One region of the Oceanobacillus sp. FSL K6-0251 genome, then DNA from elsewhere that is predicted to be linked to it. Evidence: riboswitches for the same ligand, from Rfam matches in the RefSeq annotation. Region 1 holds a riboswitch; each other region holds the start of a gene.
The links. A riboswitch is a leader RNA that binds a small molecule or an ion and turns the genes downstream of it on or off. The one in region 1 is predicted to bind S-adenosylmethionine.

Region 1 (5,082 bases):
CATATAAAGGAATAACCCCGTCTATTGATTCTGCCGCATTCATTGCCAAAAATGCAGTAATCAACGGAGACGTGACGATTGAAGAAGAAGCAAGTATTTGGTTTCATACGGTGATTCGCGGTGATGTAGCACCGACAAAAATAGGTAAGCGTACCAATGTCCAGGATCTCTCTATGCTGCATCAAAGTCCTGATATGCCGTTAATTCTTGAAGATGATGTCACTGTTGGACACCAAGTCACCTTGCATTCAGCAATTATACGCCATCATGCGCTGATTGGCATGGGGTCCATTATTTTAGATGGCGCAGAGATCGGGGAGCATGCTTTTGTCGGCGCAGGAAGTCTGGTGCCGCCGGGCAAAAAAATACCGCCCCGCACATTAGCTATGGGTAGGCCGGCTAAAGTGGTTCGTGAATTAACCGATAAAGACTATCAAGAAATGGACCGCATCCGTAAATCCTATGTGGAAAAAGGACAATATTATTTAAAAGAAACAAACATGGGCGGAAATGAGTAAAACCATCCTATTCCAAAGAAAAACGTCAGGCATCTTCAAACACCTGACGTTTTTTTATTTTGCAGTCAACGCTTTTAATTCTTCGACTTTATCTGTTTTTTCCCATGGGAATGTAATATCTGTACGTCCGAAATGGCCGTAAGCAGCTGTGTTTTTAAAGATTGGCCTTCTTAAATCAAGCATGCGGATAATACCTGCCGGACGCAAATCAAAAAGCTCCCGGACTGCTTCCACTAATCTCTCTTCACTGACTTCCCCTGTACCGAACGTATTGATTGAGATAGAAACGGGCTGTGCAACGCCAATCGCATAAGCCAGCTGAACCTCACAAGAATCAGCAAGACCTGCAGCAACAATATTTTTAGCAACATAACGGGCCGCGTATGCAGCAGAACGATCCACTTTCGTTGCATCTTTACCGCTAAAAGCGCCGCCGCCATGTCTGGCATAGCCTCCATAAGTGTCTACAATAATCTTTCTTCCGGTCAAGCCGACATCGCCTTGCGGACCGCCTAAAACAAAGCGCCCGGTCGGGTTAATATAGTACTTTGTTTTTTCATCCAGTAATTCACCGGGTACAACAGCTTCGACAACATGTTTAATAATATCCGCTTCGATTTGTTCATTCGTAATATCCGGATGATGCTGCGCGGAAATGACAACCGTATCTACACGCAGCGGCTGGTTATCTTCACCGTATTCAACGGTTACCTGTGTTTTCCCGTCTGGACGCAGATAGCCGATAATCTCTTCCTTCCGGACATCTGCTAATCTTTTGGATAAACGGTGTGCTAAAGAAATTGGTAAAGGCATCAGCTCTTCAGTTTCATTACATGCATAACCAAACATTAATCCCTGGTCACCGGCACCAATTGCCTCGATTTCTTCTTCGCTTTCTTGTCCTTGTCTTGCTTCCAGCGCAACATCCACACCGCCGGCAATATCAGGAGACTGCTCATCAATAGCAGTCAATACAGCACATGTTTCTGAATCAAAACCATATTTTGCCCGTGTATAGCCAATTCCTTGTACTGTTTCACGTACAATTGCAGGAATATCTACATATGTACTTGTAGAAATCTCTCCGGCAACTAAAACAATTCCAGTTGTAACCGTAGTTTCACAAGCTACTCTGGCATTCGGATCCTTCGAGAGAATCTCATCCAGAATAGCGTCTGAAATTTGGTCAGACATCTTATCCGGATGCCCTTCAGTAACTGACTCAGAAGTAAATAAACGACGATTTGCAGCCATAAGGCTAACTCCCCTTCTCCAATAATGTTACGGAACTCTATTTCAATATAAATTTATCATTCCACCCAATGTGGTTTCATTTTTTAGAGGATATTTAAAAAGTCTCCTAAAAACAAAAAAACCTCTCCTTCAAAATATATGAGGAAAGGAAAACTTATTGGCCTTTCGCTCTTATTGTTCAAGGAATGATCCTTGCATCAGGTTAGCACCTTTCACTTCAAGTGAGGTTGCTGGGCTTCATCGGGACTGTCCCTCCACCATCTCCAAATAAGAGTATCCGTTCAATATTTAGATTAACGAAACAAGCCTCTCCTGTCAACCTTATTATCATTTGTGACAGAAAAAATAATTTTTCATAAATTAGTATGGACTATTATATTTAATGTGTTATACTAATAAACATATTTCAAGATAAAATCAATTCTAAACCATTAATTAAGGAGTGAATAATTGCTTTATGAAAATATTGCGGAGAAGTATACTGGAGGAGCTCACTTTAACTAATATTTACAGCAACTATTCTGTTGGCCAGCTTATTGAAAAAATTATTCATCGTGATGAAGCAAAATTAACATCTACTGGCGCGGTCCGTGCCACCACTGGAAAATACACGGGACGTTCTCCAAAAGATAAATTTATTGTAAAAGATGCTTTGTCAGCGGATAAGGTAGACTGGGGAAATGTTAATCAGCCTATTGAAGAGGAAGTCTTTAATCAGCTGCTGGGCAAAGTGATTGCCTATCTAGATAACCAAGAGGAAATTTTTCACCTGCAAGCTTATGCGGGTGCGGATGAAAAATACAAACTGCCTATTCAGGTAATCAATGAATACGCTTGGCATAATTTATTCGCAAGACAATTATTTATTCCTGTTGAAAAAGACATGGAGCAATTACATGAAGCTGATTTTACAGTAATCTCCGCTCCCGGTTTTAAAGCAGACCCGGAAGTTGACGGTACAAACTCCGAGGCTTTTGTTCTCATTTCCTTTGAACAGCGCATTGTGCTTATCGGCGGAACAGAATATGCTGGAGAGATAAAAAAATCTATCTTCTCTGTAGCTAATTTCCTGCTCCCTGAGCAAAATGTTCTGTCCATGCATTGCTCCTCTAACGTTGGAGATGAAGGCGATGTTGCTTTATTTTTCGGGTTATCCGGAACTGGAAAGACCACACTTTCAGCTGACATTGACAGAAGATTAATCGGTGATGATGAGCATGGCTGGAGTGACGAGGGTGTCTTTAATATTGAAGGCGGCTGCTATGCAAAATGCATTAATTTATCCGCAGAAAAAGAACCGCAAATCTTTGATGCGATCCGCTACGGATCTGTTCTGGAAAATGTCGCCTTGGATGAAGATACACGCGTCCCGGATTATGATGATACTTCGTTAACAGAAAATACACGGGCAGCTTATCCATTAGAAAATATTGATAACAGCTTAGAGCCAAGTGTGGCTGGACATCCAAATACAATTATTTTCCTGACCGCAGATGCTTCCGGTACTTTGCCGCCAATCAGTAAATTGACAAAAGAGCAGGCAATGTATCATTTCTTAAGCGGATACACGAGCAAACTGGCTGGTACAGAACGTGGTGTAACTAAGCCTGTAGCTACATTCTCAGCATGCTTCGGATCTCCGTTTTTACCATTAAATCCATCTGTCTATGCAGAAATGCTCGGAGAAAAAATTGATAAATTTGATGCAAATGTATTTCTGATTAATACTGGCTGGACCGGCGGCATGTTCGGTGTGGGAACGAGAATGAAATTATCCTACACGCGTGCGATGGTGCATTCCGCTTTAATCGGCGAGTTAAATGACGCGGAAACAACAACAGATGAAATTTTCGGATTGGCTATTCCAAAATCCATTCCAGGTGTTCCTGATGAAGTGCTTGTTCCTAAAAATGCTTGGGCGGATAAGGAAAGTTATGAATTGGAAGCTAAAAAATTAGCTGGAAAATTTCATATGAATTTCGAGAAATTCACGGAAGTCAGCGAAACAATTCAACAGGCTGGTCCGCTGTATCGTCCAGTATAATCAAACAGCTTCTCCAAAATAGCATATTCACGCGTTAAAAGGGTAAACTCCAATTTGGATTTACCCTTTTTTCTTGCTGCTCTTTCCTTTTCACCTCACAAAATCTCCAAATTCTAGGCGTTCACACAATCATCCCGCGAAACATATATTTATAGAAGATATTCAAGAACAGTTTTTTGAGAAAGGAAGGAAGAAGAAAATGAGAAAGCTTGCTTGTTTCATTCTATTGATTTGTTCTCTGCTTCTCATTAGTGCCTGTAATCAAAATAAAATGACCCAGATAGACCTTGCAGAAGTCACACGATCTATTTTTTATGCACCGCAATATGTTGCTTTAGAAAAAGGCTTTTTCGAAGAAGAAGGACTGGAGGTTGATTTGCAAACAACATGGGGCGGCGATACGACAATGACAGCACTGTTATCTGACAGCGCAGATATTGCGCTGGTCGGCTCAGAAACATCTATCTATGTCTATGCTCAGGATTCCAGGGATTACGCCGTGAACTTTGCCCAGCTGACTCAGACAGACGGCACATTTTTAGTAGCCAAGGATGCAGATGAAGAATTTAATTGGGAGGATTTACGCGACAGCCATTTTCTCGGCCAGCGTGTCGGCGGAATGCCCCAGATGGTTGGAGAGTATGTTTTGAAGCAGCATGATATCAACCCTCAAGAAGATTTAAATTTAGTTCAGAATATTGATTTTGCAAATATTCCAGGCGCTTTTGCCAGCGGCGATTATGAGTATGTGCAGTTATTTGAACCAACCGCAAGTATTTTTGAAGCGAATGGCCAGGGTGAGATTGTCGCCTCTTTCGGAGAAGAATCCGGGCAAGTGCCGTACACTGTCTTCATGGCAAAGCAAAGCTTTTTAGATGAAGAAGAGGAAACGGTCGAAGCATTTACCAGAGCAATCTATAAAGCACAGCAATGGGTGCAGGAAACAGATTCGTTAGAAATTGCCGAAGTGGTAGAGCCATATTTTGAAGATACCGATGTAGAAATGCTCGCGAATGCCATCGACCGTTATAAACAGCAGGGATCCTTTGCGACATCTCCACTGCTGAAAGAGGATGCCTGGGAAAACCTAAAAGATATTATGGATGAAGCTGGAGAACTCCCTGGAGACGCTCCCTATGAAGATCTCGTCAACACAGAGTATGCAGAGCGGATTATCGGGGAATAAAGGAGGCCAACAATGTCTTATCTTACATTAGACCGGGTATCTCATTACTACTTCTCCAAAAAACAATATACAGAAGCGCT
Region 2 (5,082 bases), 1.0 Mb from region 1:
CAGCGGGTCCCTTCCCATGCTGTTAATCTATTTTAAAAATGCAGCACCGTTCGGCTTTACCATATCAATGAACCTTTCCCTTGAATTAACACGTGCTTTAGTCGGCGGAATTGGGATTGTATTGACCATTCCGATTGCCATCTATATTTCCATTTTCTTTATCCGGAGAAAGCAGGCGAAATTATGAATGTACTTGTATTACTGGCAATCATATTATTTGCATTAATGGCTTGGGTCGGCGGTATGAAGGGCGTACGCTCTTTTATTGCCCTCTTTATCAATTTTATCATTGTGCTTATGGCTGTATTCGTCATGAATGACCCGTCCGGGAATCCAATTATTATTACGCTTATTGCATGTGGTTTCATCAGTGCTGTCAGCTTGTTCTTCATCAACCGGGTAAATAATAAAACGATGCTTGCTTTCTTATCTACGATTGCAACAATGGTTATTTTAATCTTTTTCATTATTATTTTAACCGAACAATCCATGATTTATGGACTTGGGGAAGAAGAATCTGGAGAAATCACAGCTTTCAATGTGCATATTGGATTAAATTTCATTCAAATTGCTACAGCTGTGATTATTATGAGCACGATTGGGGCGATTGTAGATACTGCCATTTCAATCACCTCTCCGATGCGTGAAATCCACGACCAGAATCCGGAAATTTCCAGAAAGAATCTATTCTTCGCCGGCATTCGTATTGGCCGTGATATTCTAGGTACAAGCACAAACACGCTATTCTTCGCCTTTTTCGGAGGGTATATGGGGCTGCTAATCTGGTTTAAGGATTTAGATTACTCTCTTGGCCAAATTATAAATGCCAAAGTGTTCAATGATGAAATGCTTGGAATCCTTATTTCGGGCCTTGGCATCGCTCTGGTTATTCCGATTGCTTCTCTGATGAGTGCATATTATTTGAAGAAGCAGAAAAAGGACATCGCGTTGGATGAGCAGAAATAGGTAAAAGCAGCCTTACGCTGTTTATGTTTAGAAATAAGCCCGAATGATTCCGCTTGGAATACATTCGGGTTTTTATCTACAATATAAAAACGTCCATTACATCATTAAACTTAATGATTGTAAAATCCTTTTGACCCAGCTTATCAACTATAGCTATGTGCTCGTCTTGATAGTTAATGCTGTCTATATATCCTTTTATATGATGAACATGACAATCCTGATAGCATTTCACTTCAATAAGCAAATTATCTTTATGTGCGATAATTAATTGAAAGCAATTCTGCTTCCGTTGCCGCTCATTTAACATTGTTTTTTCTTTCGTATTCCTTTCTTCCTGTACACCAATATTCAAGCCCCGACGCTCCTTTTTACACACCCTATGGATAAAATATTTTCTATCTTAAAGCTGCGCACCTGTTTTTTATAGTAACAATAAGCAAGAATCCTTTTATCATCTATACCTACGACGCGAATAACACGCTGCGTTACATTGTTATGGCGGTCGATATAATAGATCATGATTTTTTCCTTTTTATCCAGAGAATGATGAAGTAATCCAATCATATTTATTCCTCCAAATAAGAACTTTTGTTCTGAACATTTGTTCTTATTATATCAAAAAATAAGAAAGAGTAAACATGAAATAAATGGATGAATGTGTTTTAAAAGAAACGAGCGATAATCCGTTCAAGTATTTGGATTTTGGGACCAAAAATGGTGCTGATTAACATAATTAGCCCGCCAGCTCCCTTGCATCAAGCTATATTTGACTTTTCTCATATTTCATATTAAAATGTATCCACAGTTACATAAGAACTCTTATTGAGAGTGGCGGAGGGACTGGCCCGATGAAGCCCGGCAACCTTTCTAGAACTCGTTCTAAAAAAGGTGCTAAATCCTGCAAAGTGCATAATGTGCTTTGGAAAATAAGAGAGGACGTTTCGTAAATGAACTTATTCAACCTCTCTAGAACAAAATAGAGAGGTTTTTTATGTAGCATTTAAACACATGTAAAAGGGGTTATCTTACCATGCAAACAGTTACTGTAAAGGGATCGCCCAGCCATTATCAAATCGGTGAAGGTTCTCTGGAATACCTGATAGAAAATCTGAATGACTTGCGGGTGAAGCGGATTGCTGTAGTTGCCGGGCGTACTGCTTGGGAAAAAGCAAAACCATATCTTCCTTCTGCATTGCTGGATCAAATAGAGGAAAAAGATATACATACTGCAGATGGGCATTGCACCGTGGAACGAACTGACAGACTGGCCTCGATTTATGAAGAACAGCAAATAGATGCTGTCATCGGCATCGGCGGGGGAACAGCTCTGGATATTGCCAAAGCAGCGGCTGCCAATGCGCAAATAAAAAGTATCTTAATCCCAACGATTGCCGCCACCTGCGCAGCTTGGACGCCATTAAGCGTCTTTTATCAGGAAGATGGTGCTCATTCTCATTACACTGAGTTTCCTGAATCTAATACACTCGTAGTGGTAGAACCAGCAATTATTGCAGAAGCTCCTGTAAAATACTTAAAAGCAGGCATTGGCGATACGTTAGCCAAATTCTATGAAGCTCGCTCTCTAGTTGAAGCCTTCTACCCTGAAGGCACGCTTCCAGTCTGGCTGCAAATATCTCAATTCGCCGCTCGTGCCTGCAAGGATATTTTGCTGGATGACAGTGAAGCAGCAATCCAAGCTTGTGAGAGTAACCAAGTCACTGATGCTCTTATTCGTGTTATCGAAGCAATTATCGCAACAGGCGGTATGGTTGGCGGCTTCGGCGGAAAAGCTGGACGAATTGCAGGTGCGCATTCCATTCATAATGGGTTAACTGCTGCCCCGCAGATTGCCGATTCACTTCACGGGGAAATTGTATCCTACGGCATTTTAGCTCAGCTTGCTATCGAACAGGATAAAAACGAGCTTACGAAGCTATTAGCTTACTATGATACATGGGGCTTCCCGACAAAATTAGCAGACTTCTCCATACATACGGATGATCAGGAGCTGCTGGAAACCATTGCGAAAAAAGTGACACGGGAAGAAGAATCCATTCATTTGATGAAAGAAGAAATTAATGCAAATACCGTTATCGACGCATTTTTACAACTTGAGAGTGTTACTAAATAAAAAAAGAAAGTAGGAAAATCATCATGAAAAAGAAATATTTACTTCTTATTACAGCTTTATTATTCGTTTTCCTCGCTGCTTGCGGAGGAGATGAGGAAGAGAGCGGTTCAGATTTACTTGAAGACGGCGTATTGACAGTAGGTGTAACAGCTGGTCCACATGAAGAAATTGTTGAAAAAATAGCTGAAATTGCAGCAGAAGACGATTTAGAAATTGAAACTGTGGTTTTTAGTGATTATGTGATGCCAAACGTTTCACTGGATGAAGGTGAAATTGACATCAGCAGCTTCCAGACAGAGCCTTTTATGGACAGCATGGTGGAAGAAAGAGGCTTGGATATAGTGAAGGTAGCAGATACCGTTACTTTCCCGATGGGAGTTTATTCCGAATCGGTTGATTCTCTGGAGGACCTTCCTGATGGCGCAACATTAGGGCTCCCTGGCGACCCTACAAACAGCGGACGTGCTTTATTATTATTTGAACAAGCTGGTCTTATCACATTAGAAGAAGGCTTGGGTGTAAATGCAACCGTAAATGATGTAATTGACAATCCGAAAGACCTTGAATTACTGGAATTAGACTCTGCACAAATTCCAAGACAGCTTGGCGAAGTTGATGCAGCAGCAATCAATTCAAACTTTGCAATTGAAGCAGGGCTTTCACCCAATGATGATTCGCTCTTTATCGAGCAGGATTCTACATTCGTTAACTTGATTGCAGCTCGTACAGAAAACCAAGATGATGACGTTGTTCAGCAGTTTATTGATATTTACCATACAGACGAAGTGAAAGAATTTATTGAAGAAAACTTTGACGGCTCTGTTGTTCCAGGCTGGTAAATCCATATTTTCAGGTAATATACCAGACTACTATACTTAAAGGAGAAAACAGCATCATGAGAATACAGAAAAAGATATATGTACTTGCATTTATTGCTCTGTTCAGCCTGATACTTGCCGCCTGTGCCAGTGAACCAGATGACAATGCATCCTCTGACAGCAATACGACAGAGGGAGGATCGCAGGGCGGCGATTTAATTATTACCACACCAGCCGATGCTGTATCGCTTGACCCGGCAGCATCCAATGATACTCCGTCCAGTGATGTACAAAGAAATATCTTTGAAACGCTTGTTACCCAGGATGAAAATATGGAAAATCAGCCTTTGTTGGCAGAGGAGTGGGAACAAATTGATGATACGACATGGGAATTCAAGCTTCGTCAAGATGTGACCTTCCATGACGGCTCTGATTTTAATGCGGAGGTTGTAAAGGCAAATATTGACCGTACGCTTGATCCGGAAATTGGTTCTCCACGGGCGATCATGTACAATATGATTTCCGAGGTAGAAGTTATTGACGATTACACTGTTCATTTTAAAACAGAATATCCTTTTGCAGCGTTACCGGCACACCTTGCTCATCCCGGCGGTGTGATGATTTCAAAAGACCAGATTGAAGAAGACTATGCTGCAATGGAAGATGGCGAAGAAGCAGGTACTGTCATCAGTGTAAACCCGCAAGGCACCGGCCCTTTCAAATACGAAGAATGGAAGCCAGGACAGCAGGTACGCTTAGTTAACAATGAAGATTATTGGGGCGAACCGGCACTGCTTGATTCCGTAACTTTCAAAGTAGTTACAGAAGATCTGACCCGTGTCGCAGAATTAGAGACTGGTGCTTCTCAAATCGCTAATTCCCTTAGTCCGTCAGATGTAGCTCAAATTGAAAATTCCGATCATTTATCAGTGCAGTCTCAGGACAGCCTGGCATTATCGTATTTAGGTTTTAACATGGACAAGGAACCGTTTGATGATGAACGTGTCCGTCAGGCAATTGCAAAAGCCATTAATAAAGAGGAAATTCTTTCCGGAATCTATGACGATGTCGGGATCCCCGCACACACCCCGATTGCGCCAAGTGTATTCGGATACAGTGAAGATGTAGAGGATCACGAATATAATCTGGAAGAGGCCAAAGAGTTAC
Region 3 (5,082 bases), 1.2 Mb from region 1:
GGCTGAGAGGCTGGAGGTGCCCATGGTTTATCTGGTAGACTCTGCCGGTGCCCGAATTACAGATCAAATAGATATGTTCCCGGGAAGAAGAGGAGCGGGACGTATTTTCTATAATCAAATTAAGCTGTCAGGAAGAGTGCCGCAAATCTGCTTATTGTTTGGTCCATCCGCTGCCGGCGGTGCCTATATTCCGGCCTTTTGTGATATCGTTGTCATGGTTGATGGGAACGCATCGATGTATTTAGGTTCACCGCGAATGGCTGAAAAGGTCATTGGCGAAAAGGTTTCTTTAGAGGAAATGGGCGGAGCAAAGATGCACTGTACAACCTCAGGAGTAGGCGATGTTTTAGTAGATACCGAAGAAGAAGCGATTCAATTTGCACAGAAGTACTTAACGTATTTTCCTGCTAATTTTCGTGAGAAGCCAAAAAAAGCAGCATCTGTAGAACCAAAAAGCTTTGATAAGCCAATCAGCGAAATTATTCCAGAAAATCAAAATGCTGCTTTTGATATGTATGAACTGATTGACCGTACAATTGATGAAGGCAGTTTTTGTGAAATAAAAAAGCGGTTTGCTCCAGAATTAATTACTGGGCTGGCCCGTATCAACGGTCAAAGTATAGGAATCATTGCTAATCAGCCACGTGTAAAAGGAGGCGTTCTTTTTACGGATTCAGCAGATAAAGCAACAAAATTTATCCAATTATGTGATGCGTTTGAAATTCCGCTGCTGTTCTTAACGGATGTACCAGGATTTATGATTGGAACAAGAGTGGAGAAGCAGGGAATTATTCGCCATGGAGCCAAAATGCTGTTTGCAATGAGTGAGGTAACGGTACCTAAAATTTCTGTTATTGTCCGAAAGGCTTATGGAGCTGGTCTATACGCGATGTCAGGGCCGGCTTTCGATCCGGATTGCTGTTTAGCCTTTCCAAATGCACAGATTGCTGTTATGGGACCGGAAGCAGCAGTGAATGCAGTAGAAGCAAATAAAATCGCTCAGCTTCCAGAAGAAGAAAGGGAGGCATATATCGCAGAAAAGCAGGCCGCCTATAAAGAGAACATTGATATTTACCGCTTAGCTTCCGAAATGATTATTGATGATATCATTGATCCAGATCATCTTCGGAGCGAGCTGACAAGACGTTTCATCATTTATCAGAATAAGAAAAAGCAATTTACCGAGAGAAAACATGGGGTTTACCCAGTGTAAACAAATAATGGAAACGCTTAGGCTAGAATGTGGTCTAAGCGTTTTTACTGAAAACAAAAGAATATTAATTCACCATAATTGTATTATGTAAACTAAATGATGAATTTTAAGGACACGATGAAAAAAGCTGCTCAATCGATTTAGCATCGTACTCTATAGCAGGAAAATATAATTACATGTGATAAAACAACCAGTCGCCGCTTACAGCAAAAAGATATCTGCTAATATTATCAATAGATTTTGATCAAGAAACGCTTCATTAAATTAAAATTTCCACTTGACATATTTTTTGAATTCGATAACATATAAAGAAATCTTAAAAAACTAAATAATGTAATTCCTTATCAAGAGCCGGGGGAGGAACTGGTCCTATAATCCCGCAGCAACCATTACTGGAAACGCAGTAAAATGGTGCTAATTCCAGCAAGTTTTCACTTGAGAGATGAGGCAGTGTGTAAAGAAACCCTCTTCTCCTGGAAAAGGGGTTTTTTCATTTTTAAACAAGGGTAGGGAGGGAATAATTTCAAAGGGGCAAGCATGGCTTAAAACCGAGTAATTAGATAGGTAAAGTTTAATTATTATGGTGGCTGTAAGAAAATTAACGAGATGGATTTACAATTTGTATGATTTTATCGCAGCACAAATCAGTGGGCAAAGGAAACAGACCAGGTTCACGATGTCCTAGGGCTGAAACTGGGACTGGGACTGCGATTACTCGTCCCATCGAAGAACTTTTGCGATTAACCGTCCTATTATAAAGAGTTGTGCGTCGAAAAACCTTCACTAATTGAAGTTTCACTGTATGACAAACCAAAATTTTAAATGTATGAGGAGAGATTTCATTGACTAAAACAGATAGTTTATATCAAAAATCTTATTTTAACCGGATAACAGAATTAAAAGAATATGCACCGGAAGCGTTTCAAACTTTTTTTGCTTTTAACGATAAAGCATTAGCTGAGGGTGAATTATCAGTTAAATTAAAGGAATTAATTGCGGTAGCCGTAGCGCACATTACGGGGTGCCCGTACTGCATTGATTTACATGTGGGGAATGCTAAAAAAAATAACGCTGATAAAGAGGAAGTAACAGAGGCCATTTTTGTTGCAACAGCTCTAAAGGCTGGTTCAGCGGTTGCTCATGGTGTGAATGCGCTAAATGCGTTTGATGAAGAGGAAAAAGACGAGCTGTACAAAGCATCCTATTTTAATAGATTAACCGAATTTGGTGACATTGATGCGGATACATTCAAGGCATTTGCTGCTTTTGATCATAAATCTATCAAAGCAGGCAAATTGACCGAAAAGGAGAAAGAGCTTATCGCGGTGGCATCAGCACATACCACAGGCTGCCCGTATTGAAGCGGTCAAGATGAAAATTTATGAGAAAAGGAGCTTATCGAAACGATGACAAAACAAATTCACCTGAATGGATTTATTCAAAATTCACCTTCCCCTCACTCGACAGGATTATGGAAGCATGAAAAGGACGAGGGGACAAAACATAATGACCTGTCATATTGGATAGAAACAGCAAAAATCCTGGAACGCGGTAAATTTGATGCCATGTTTATTGCTGATGTGCTTGGAACCTACAGTGTATATGAAAATAGTCATGAAGCAGCTGTCCGGCATGCTGTACAGCTTCCGGCTCATGATCCATTGATTCCGATTTCTGCTATGGCGGCTGTCACTGAAAATCTCGGCTTTGCGCCAACAATTTCTGCTACATATGCACAACCATACGCACTCGCAAGGCAGCTATCTACACTGGATCATTTAACGAATGGAAGAGTTGCCTGGAATGTGGTGACTTCTTATTTAGAAAGCGAGGCAGTCAATCTTGGCCTTTCCAGCCGTCTTCCTAAGGAACAGCGCTATGACCGTGCAGATGAATTTCTCGAAGTCGTTTATAAACTTTGGGAACACAGCTGGGATGACAATGCTGTTGTTCATGATGGCACAAAGGATACATTTGCACAGCCGGATAAGGTTCGTTTGATTAATCATGAAGGTGAATTTTTCAATGTACCTGGTCCGCATTTGGTTGAACCTTCTCCGCAGCGTACGCCTGTTTTATTCCAAGCAGGAGCTTCACCAAAAGGAAGAGATTTTGCAGCGAAACATGCAGAGGCGGTTTTTACTAAAAATCATTCCTTGGATGCGTTAAAGGCCTATGTTGCAGATATTCGAAAACGAACAGAGGAACAGGGCAGAAATCGGCAAGATATATTTGTTTTTCCTATGATTTTGCCAATCATTGGGTCAACGGAAGAAGAAGCGCTGGCAAAGTATGAAGATTTAACAGACCACGTCAGCTACGAAGGAACTGCGTCTCTCCTTTCCGGACATACAGGAATCGATTTTTCAAAATATAATCCGGATCAGTATATTGAAGATATACAGACAGAAGCAGTACAGGGAAATCTGGATATGTATACAAAAGATCCTAATAAGAAATGGACACTGCGGGAAGCTGTTAAAAATCATGGACTCGGCAATGGTACGGTGAAATTTATCGGAACACCTGAACAAATTGCAGATCGAATGGAAGAATGGGCATTTGAAGGTGACGTGGATGGTTTCAATATCGCGCAGACCTATTCTCCGGATACATTTCGGGAATTTGTGGATTTAGTTGTTCCTGAATTGCAAAAACGCGGCATTTACCGGACTGAATATGAAGGGAAGACGCTTAGAGAAAATATGTTTGGAAATGGAACACCCCATTTACCCGATAATCATCCTGCGCGAAAGCTTGGCAGCTTTCAGCCGAGATAACGGAGAAGTACATTTCCTGTTTTACTCGTATGTGCAAGGAGGTCAGAGATGAGTACAATTATGCTTTATACATGGATCGGTTTTGCAATATTTCTAGCTGTCATGCTGATCCTTGGTTACATAAGTGCTAAAAAAACGAAAAACATCAGTGATTTCGCTACAGGCGGCGGAAGTCTGGGACCCTATGTACTGGGCCTGTCCTTTGCTACTACCTATCTAAGTGCAGCAACTTTTCTGGGTTACCCGGGATGGACTCATGACTGGGGATTGTCTAACCTCTGGCTGTTTTTGGCGATGATTGGCGGCGGGCCAATAGGAGTGCTGATGGTAGCTAAAAAAGTAAGAAAGCTGAATACAAAACAAAAGTCCCTTTCCCTGCCGGATTGGCTTGGTGACTTCTATAATAGTGATATTTTAAGAGTGGGAACTGGGCTGATTTTACTTTTTAACATTTTTTATATAGCAGCTCAGTTTGTAGCAGGAGCAAGAATTTTTGAATACCTTTTGGGAATGTCTTATACAAGCGGATTGATATTTATCGCAGTCATTGTTGTTCTGTATGTTTATGCCGGAGGAGCATTTGCTGATATTTATACAGATGCTGTCCAAGCGGTTATGATGGCAATTGCAGGCTTAGCTATATTTATTTCCGGAATTATTATTTTCTGGGAAGGAAGTGTTACAGCAACCTTCACTGGCATTACAGATAATCTCAGCGTGCAGAATGGGAATTTAGTAAGCGTATTTAACCCTGATTCGCTCCATTTCTATTCGTTTGGAGCAATATCTGGCGCGATTATTATTCAGTGGGCCTTTGCTTCTGCACCTCATTTATTCAATAAAGTGCTTGGCTTAAAGCATGAAAGAGACCTGGGAAAAATGATTCTAACCTATGTTATTACCGCAGCCTTTTGTCTGCTTGTTCTTTTTGGAGGGTTATACAGCAGAACAGCGCTTGGGGACAATGTTGCAGCCGCTGATTTAGCATTGATGGAGTACGTAGTTTGGGCCTTTCCGGCAATCTTTGTAGCTCTTTTTGGAATCGTTATTCTTGCTGCAGCCATGTCCACGACGGACGGGATATTCGTC
Region 4 (5,082 bases), 910 kb from region 1:
ATTTGTTCTCTTAATGCTTCTTCTTTTTCCCGTTGTTCCGAGTTTAATTGAAAATAGGGCAGCTGTAAAATTGCAAAAACAGCAATAGCGGTAATCAGAGTGGAGCTAATGAGAATAAACCATTTCTTTTTCGTCATTTTCATCATCACACCTACGTGTTCTTTTCTTCTAGTTTATGTTGGAACAAATAAAATTACCTAAGAATACGAAAAGGAAATTAAATTTGTTATATGTGTATTTGCAAAATGGATTGGTAAAGTTTCATAGAATATATGCGTCTTCTTATAGTCTTATTTTAATCAAGGATAATCAATACTAAACAGATTAAATGAAAAACGCCTTCTAATTTTTAAGCTAGAAGACGTAACCACATTATAGTATAACATAAAACGAAACATCAATCAGTGGGAGTGTTGTTTTTCTCCATGATAAAATTACCCGCCTTTCTTAACAATAAAACATGGAAATGTTCTATAAAAGAAAGGCGGGGAAGGATGTTGTTTTTGTATTTAACGTCCGGAGCTGCGTAATTCAAGAGCAAATTGCGCCGGCTGAACGGTCGAAAGAATAAACACTTCAGATGATACTTCAGGAGCAGAAGCTGTGAATAAAATCGTGCCCTGATAAGCTGCGTTTTCTTCTGGTGTCTGTTTACCTTCCTGCAGCCATATTGCATCAGCTCCTGTTAATATATCTGTTGTCACTTCATCGATATCTGCCGCAGGAATTACCTCATAGCCTAATTTATAGAGAGGAACAATTTCTTCGTCCGCGATGCCGACAGTAATAATCCGCTTTTTGCGGACACCTTCGCTGCGGTCAAATGGGGATTGAAGTAAATTTTGCACTGCTATTTCCTCGGCTGATTTTTGATTGCCCTGTGATTTTCCTGTTGCTTTATCAATGGCCTGATCCAAGTCAGCTACAATATCGTCAAATGACTCTAAACCAATGGATAAACGGACCAATTCTTCCGTTGTACCGCTTTTTGCCAAGTCCTCATCTGTCAATTGCTGATGGGTTGTAGAAGCAGGGTGGATAATAAGCGATTTGGCATCCCCCACATTGGCGACATGAGACCAGAGCTGCACATTATCGATTAGAGTACGGCCTGCTTCTCGTCCGCCTTCAATACCAAATGTAATAACTGACCCAAAACCGCCCTTTAAGTATTTTTTAGCAAGCTGATGGGAGGGATGTGATTCCAGCCCCGGGTAGTTGATCCATTCTACAGCAGGGTGATTTTCCAGGTAAGCTGCTATTTTTTCTGCATTTTCGCTATGCTTCCTGATGCGTAAGTGTAAAGTTTCCAGGCCTTGCAGTAATAAAAAGGCATTTTGCGGACTAAGCGCAGGTCCGATGTCACGTAATAATTGGACGCGCAGCTTGGTAATGAATGCAGCAGGACCTAAATCCGCATATTTTAAGCCATTATAGCTCTCATCCGGCTCGATAAAATCAGGGAATTTATCATTATTCCAATCAAATCTGCCGCTGTCGACAACGACACCGCCGATGGTTGTGCCGTGTCCGCCAATCCATTTCGTGGCGGAGTGAACCACAATATCCGCACCCCAGGTTAACGGCTTGGCAAAATAAGGGGCAAATGTATTATCAATAATTAAAGGAATGCGATGATTATGAGCAATATCAGCCACCGTTTCGACATCAAAAACATATAAACTTGGATTAGTGATGATTTCTCCAAAAATTGCTTTTGTTTTATCTGTAATTGCAGCCTCAATAGCATCCGGGTCAGTTCCATCTACAAATTTTACATTGATTCCATAACGGGGGAGCGTGTTGGCAAATAAGTTATACGTCCCGCCATATAGATTGCTGTCCGCGATAATCTCATCACCGGCACGGGTGATATTTAAAATCGCCATCGTAATAGCTGCCATCCCGGAAGCTAGACCTAAAGCACCGACTCCGTCTTCTAATTGTGCAATCCGCTGCTCAAATGTATCTACCGTCGGATTCATAATTCGAGTATAGATATTACCTGGCTCTGCTAATCCAAATAAGTTTTGTGCATGCTCTGTATCACGAAAAACATAAGAGGTTGTTTGATAGATTGGAACAGCACGTGCTCCGGTTGTCGGGTCTGGAACCTGCCCCCCGTGTAACAAAATCGTTTCGTCTTGCTGTACTGGATAGTTTGACATTGTATTTCCTCCCTTTTTATTGAAAACACTCTTTTACCTGAAAAAAGCTCTCTTCTATAATGAAGAGAGCTCTGATAACTGACTTAGAACCCTCTCTTATCTTTCAGATGATATATCTGTAGGATGGAGCACCTGAATGTTCAAGTTGCCGGGCTTCACAGGGCCTATTCCCTCCGCCGCTCTTCATAAGAGATTCTGCTAAATATTTTGAAATTACTTGCGAGTATATAGTTTTACAGGTTAAAAGTCAAGTGTTTTACTAGGGATTAATAGATGAAATAAAGTGAATCTTCCTTCAGCGGGGATTTCTTTCATCCTTACTGAAGGAATTATCACAAAAGTATGACCTAAAGGCCTTTGGACGAACCGGGCCGTTACTGGCTGAAAACTATGCCTTTCTTCTTTTTCTCCGCGGTGCATCCCGGTAAATACTGGCCATATAGATAATAAGTGCAGCCCAAATCAAAGCAAAGGTAATCATATGATGTACCGTAAAGGTTTCATTATATAGAAATACCCCCAGAAAGAACATAATTGTCGGTGCCACATATTGTAAAAAGCCAACCATTGCCAATGGAATCCGTTTGGCCCCTGCAGCAAACAGCAGTAAAGGTATTGCTGTAACACCCCCCGCGCCTATAAGTAAAAGATTGTCCGATGTAAACAAAGGAGAAAAAGTAAAAGATCCTTCTGACGGAACAAATAGTAAATACAATAGAGCAATCGGAGCCACTACAAGTGTTTCAATAGTAAGTCCATACATTGCATGCAGATGGAGTGTTTTTTTAATCAATCCATAAAAGCCAAAGGTGATGGCCAATAACAGCGAAATCCAAGGGAACACACCATAGCTCAGTGTTAAATAAAGTACGCCGATACCGGCAAGGATGAACGATAAGACCTGTCCTTTCGTTGTCTTTTCTTTCAATACAAATACCGCTAATAAAATGCTGATCAAAGGATTGATATAGTACCCTAAGCTGGCCTGCAGCACATGTCCATGCTGAACCGAAAAAATAAATAGAAACCAGTTAATAGATATAACGATGGAAGCTGTAATGATAGCGATGGTTTTCTTTTTATCTTTTTTCAGCTCGTGGACCGTTTCAATCAGTTCACGCCAATTACCTGTCACCAGTACTAAAAAAATCATGAAAATTAAGCTCCAGACAATCCGGTGGGCTAGTACTTCGCCAGCTGGAACATGTTCAAGAAACTTCCAATAGATTGGAAAGATTCCCCATAATAAATAAGCAGCAAAGGTAATAACCGCTCCCTGTTGTAAAGATTTATCCTCCATTATCCATTCCTGCCTTCTGAAAAAATTAAACTAAAACCAATATTAAAACTTTATGAGGCAGGAAGCAATAACTTTTAAATAATGTATTCCGTAAAACGAAGCTTCATGGAGCGGGAGCTTTGTTTTCTTTGTACGAAATATTAGATATTTTTTTGAGCCGGAAACATTTCCAACAGCACAGGAATACTTTATCATAAAGAGAGAGACTTATCTGAATTATTACCTTTATCAGGATCGGGGAGAATATAAATGAGCAAAAAGTTTAAACATATGGAAACAGCAATGATTCACGAAGGGTACGATTCCAAAGAGCTGCTTGGCAGTTTAACACCGCCCATTTTTCAAACATCTACATTTACCTTTGACACAGCGGAGCAGGGGGAGGCACGTTTTGCCGGAGAGGAAGAAGGACATGTCTATACGCGTGTCAGTAATCCGACCGTGCAAATACTGGAACAAAAGCTGGCCGCATTGGAAAAGGCTGAAAAAGGACTGGCATTTGCCTCGGGGATGGCTGCCATATCTGCCGTTTTGATTGCACTCACCAAAGCAAATGACCATATTATTTGCTCGTCCGGACTATACGGCTGTACCTTTGGACTGTTGTCGATGATGGATAAAAAATATAATATCCAGACAGATTATATAGCTATGACAGATGCGGAAAGTATAGAGGGAAAAATCAGGCCAGAAACAAAGGTATTTTATATTGAGACGCCGATTAACCCGACAATGGAAGTAATTGATTTGAAATTAGTGATTGATATTGCTAAGCGGCATAATATTTTAGTTGTGGTGGATAATACATTTTCTACACCGTACCTGCAGCGTCCGTTGGAATTGGGGGCAGATGTGGTAGTGCATAGCGCGACAAAATATTTAAGCGGTCATGGTGATGTGATTGCGGGCATCGCCGCAGGAAATCACGAATTAATGGAGCAAATCGCAGCAACGACGCAAAAGGATATTGGCGGTGTGCTTTCGCCGTTTGATGCCTGGCTGGTTGTTCGCGGAATGAAGACATTGCCGCTCCGAATGGATAAACATTCGGATAATGCCCTGCAAATTACAGAAAAACTAAAGCAGCATCCAAAGATTAAGCATGTATTTTATCCGGGTGATCTGGATGCGGAAGGCTATTCAATTATGAAAAAACAAATGAAATCTGGCGGAGGCACCTTATCTTTTGAGATAGACGGCGGAAAGAAAGAAGCGCAGACTTTTCTGAATAAACTTCAATTTATAAACATCGCTGTCAGTCTTGGAGATACAGAAACATTGATTCAGCATCCGGCAACCATGACACATGCTGTGATTCCTGATGAACAACGCCGGAAAATGGGAATAACAGACGCTCTGATTCGGTTATCTGTCGGAATAGAGGCATGGCAGGATATTTGGGAGGACTTGGAGCAGGCGCTGACATAATTAAAATAGGGGATTCAGTTATTTGCCGGAAAAAGAACGTTTTATATAGAAGAAATAGCAGATACGCAAGCTATGGGTAAAACGAAACTTCATTAACCCTTTCACGCTGAATGAAGTTTCGTTTTGTGCTATGATAAGAGCAGAATTCCCTTTTTTATTGGAAAAGAAGTGATGGGAGCAGGATAT

Region 2: linked by a shared signal. The riboswitch ahead of MKY45_RS21405 (iron-containing alcohol dehydrogenase family protein) and the one ahead of metK (methionine adenosyltransferase) in region 1 are both predicted to bind S-adenosylmethionine.
Region 3: linked by a shared signal. The riboswitch ahead of MKY45_RS11210 (carboxymuconolactone decarboxylase family protein) and the one ahead of metK (methionine adenosyltransferase) in region 1 are both predicted to bind S-adenosylmethionine.
Region 4: linked by a shared signal. The riboswitch ahead of MKY45_RS21020 (O-acetylhomoserine aminocarboxypropyltransferase/cysteine synthase family protein) and the one ahead of metK (methionine adenosyltransferase) in region 1 are both predicted to bind S-adenosylmethionine.

What each region holds. Positions count from the first base shown of each region.
Region 1 covers NZ_JBBORS010000001.1:3,386,314-3,391,395, forward strand. Annotated here, with positions in the region: gene MKY45_RS16845 (gamma carbonic anhydrase) at 1-518, shown strand, start outside; gene metK (methionine adenosyltransferase) at 573-1,772, opposite strand; SAM riboswitch class I at 1,941-2,046, opposite strand; gene pckA (phosphoenolpyruvate carboxykinase (ATP)) at 2,230-3,816, shown strand; gene MKY45_RS16860 (ABC transporter substrate-binding protein) at 4,016-5,002, shown strand; gene MKY45_RS16865 (ABC transporter ATP-binding protein) at 5,015-5,082, shown strand, end outside.
Region 2 covers NZ_JBBORS010000001.1:4,387,913-4,392,994, forward strand. Annotated here, with positions in the region: gene MKY45_RS21385 (YibE/F family protein) at 1-187, shown strand, start outside; gene MKY45_RS21390 (YibE/F family protein) at 184-966, shown strand; gene MKY45_RS21395 (YolD-like family protein) at 1,043-1,318, opposite strand; gene MKY45_RS21400 (hypothetical protein) at 1,315-1,530, opposite strand; SAM riboswitch class I at 1,783-1,899, shown strand; gene MKY45_RS21405 (iron-containing alcohol dehydrogenase family protein) at 1,997-3,097, shown strand; gene MKY45_RS21410 (MetQ/NlpA family ABC transporter substrate-binding protein) at 3,121-3,936, shown strand; gene MKY45_RS21415 (glutathione ABC transporter substrate-binding protein) at 3,993-5,082, shown strand, end outside.
Region 3 covers NZ_JBBORS010000001.1:2,223,578-2,228,659, forward strand. Annotated here, with positions in the region: gene MKY45_RS11205 (acyl-CoA carboxylase subunit beta) at 1-1,213, shown strand, start outside; SAM riboswitch class I at 1,552-1,662, shown strand; gene MKY45_RS11210 (carboxymuconolactone decarboxylase family protein) at 2,056-2,574, shown strand; gene MKY45_RS11215 (LLM class flavin-dependent oxidoreductase) at 2,620-3,993, shown strand; gene MKY45_RS11220 (sodium:solute symporter family protein) at 4,042-5,082, shown strand, end outside.
Region 4 covers NZ_JBBORS010000001.1:4,298,282-4,303,363, reverse strand. Annotated here, with positions in the region: gene MKY45_RS21025 (SGNH/GDSL hydrolase family protein) at 1-137, opposite strand, end outside; gene MKY45_RS21020 (O-acetylhomoserine aminocarboxypropyltransferase/cysteine synthase family protein) at 510-2,168, opposite strand; SAM riboswitch class I at 2,262-2,360, opposite strand; gene rarD (EamA family transporter RarD) at 2,557-3,468, opposite strand; gene megL (methionine gamma-lyase) at 3,718-4,896, shown strand.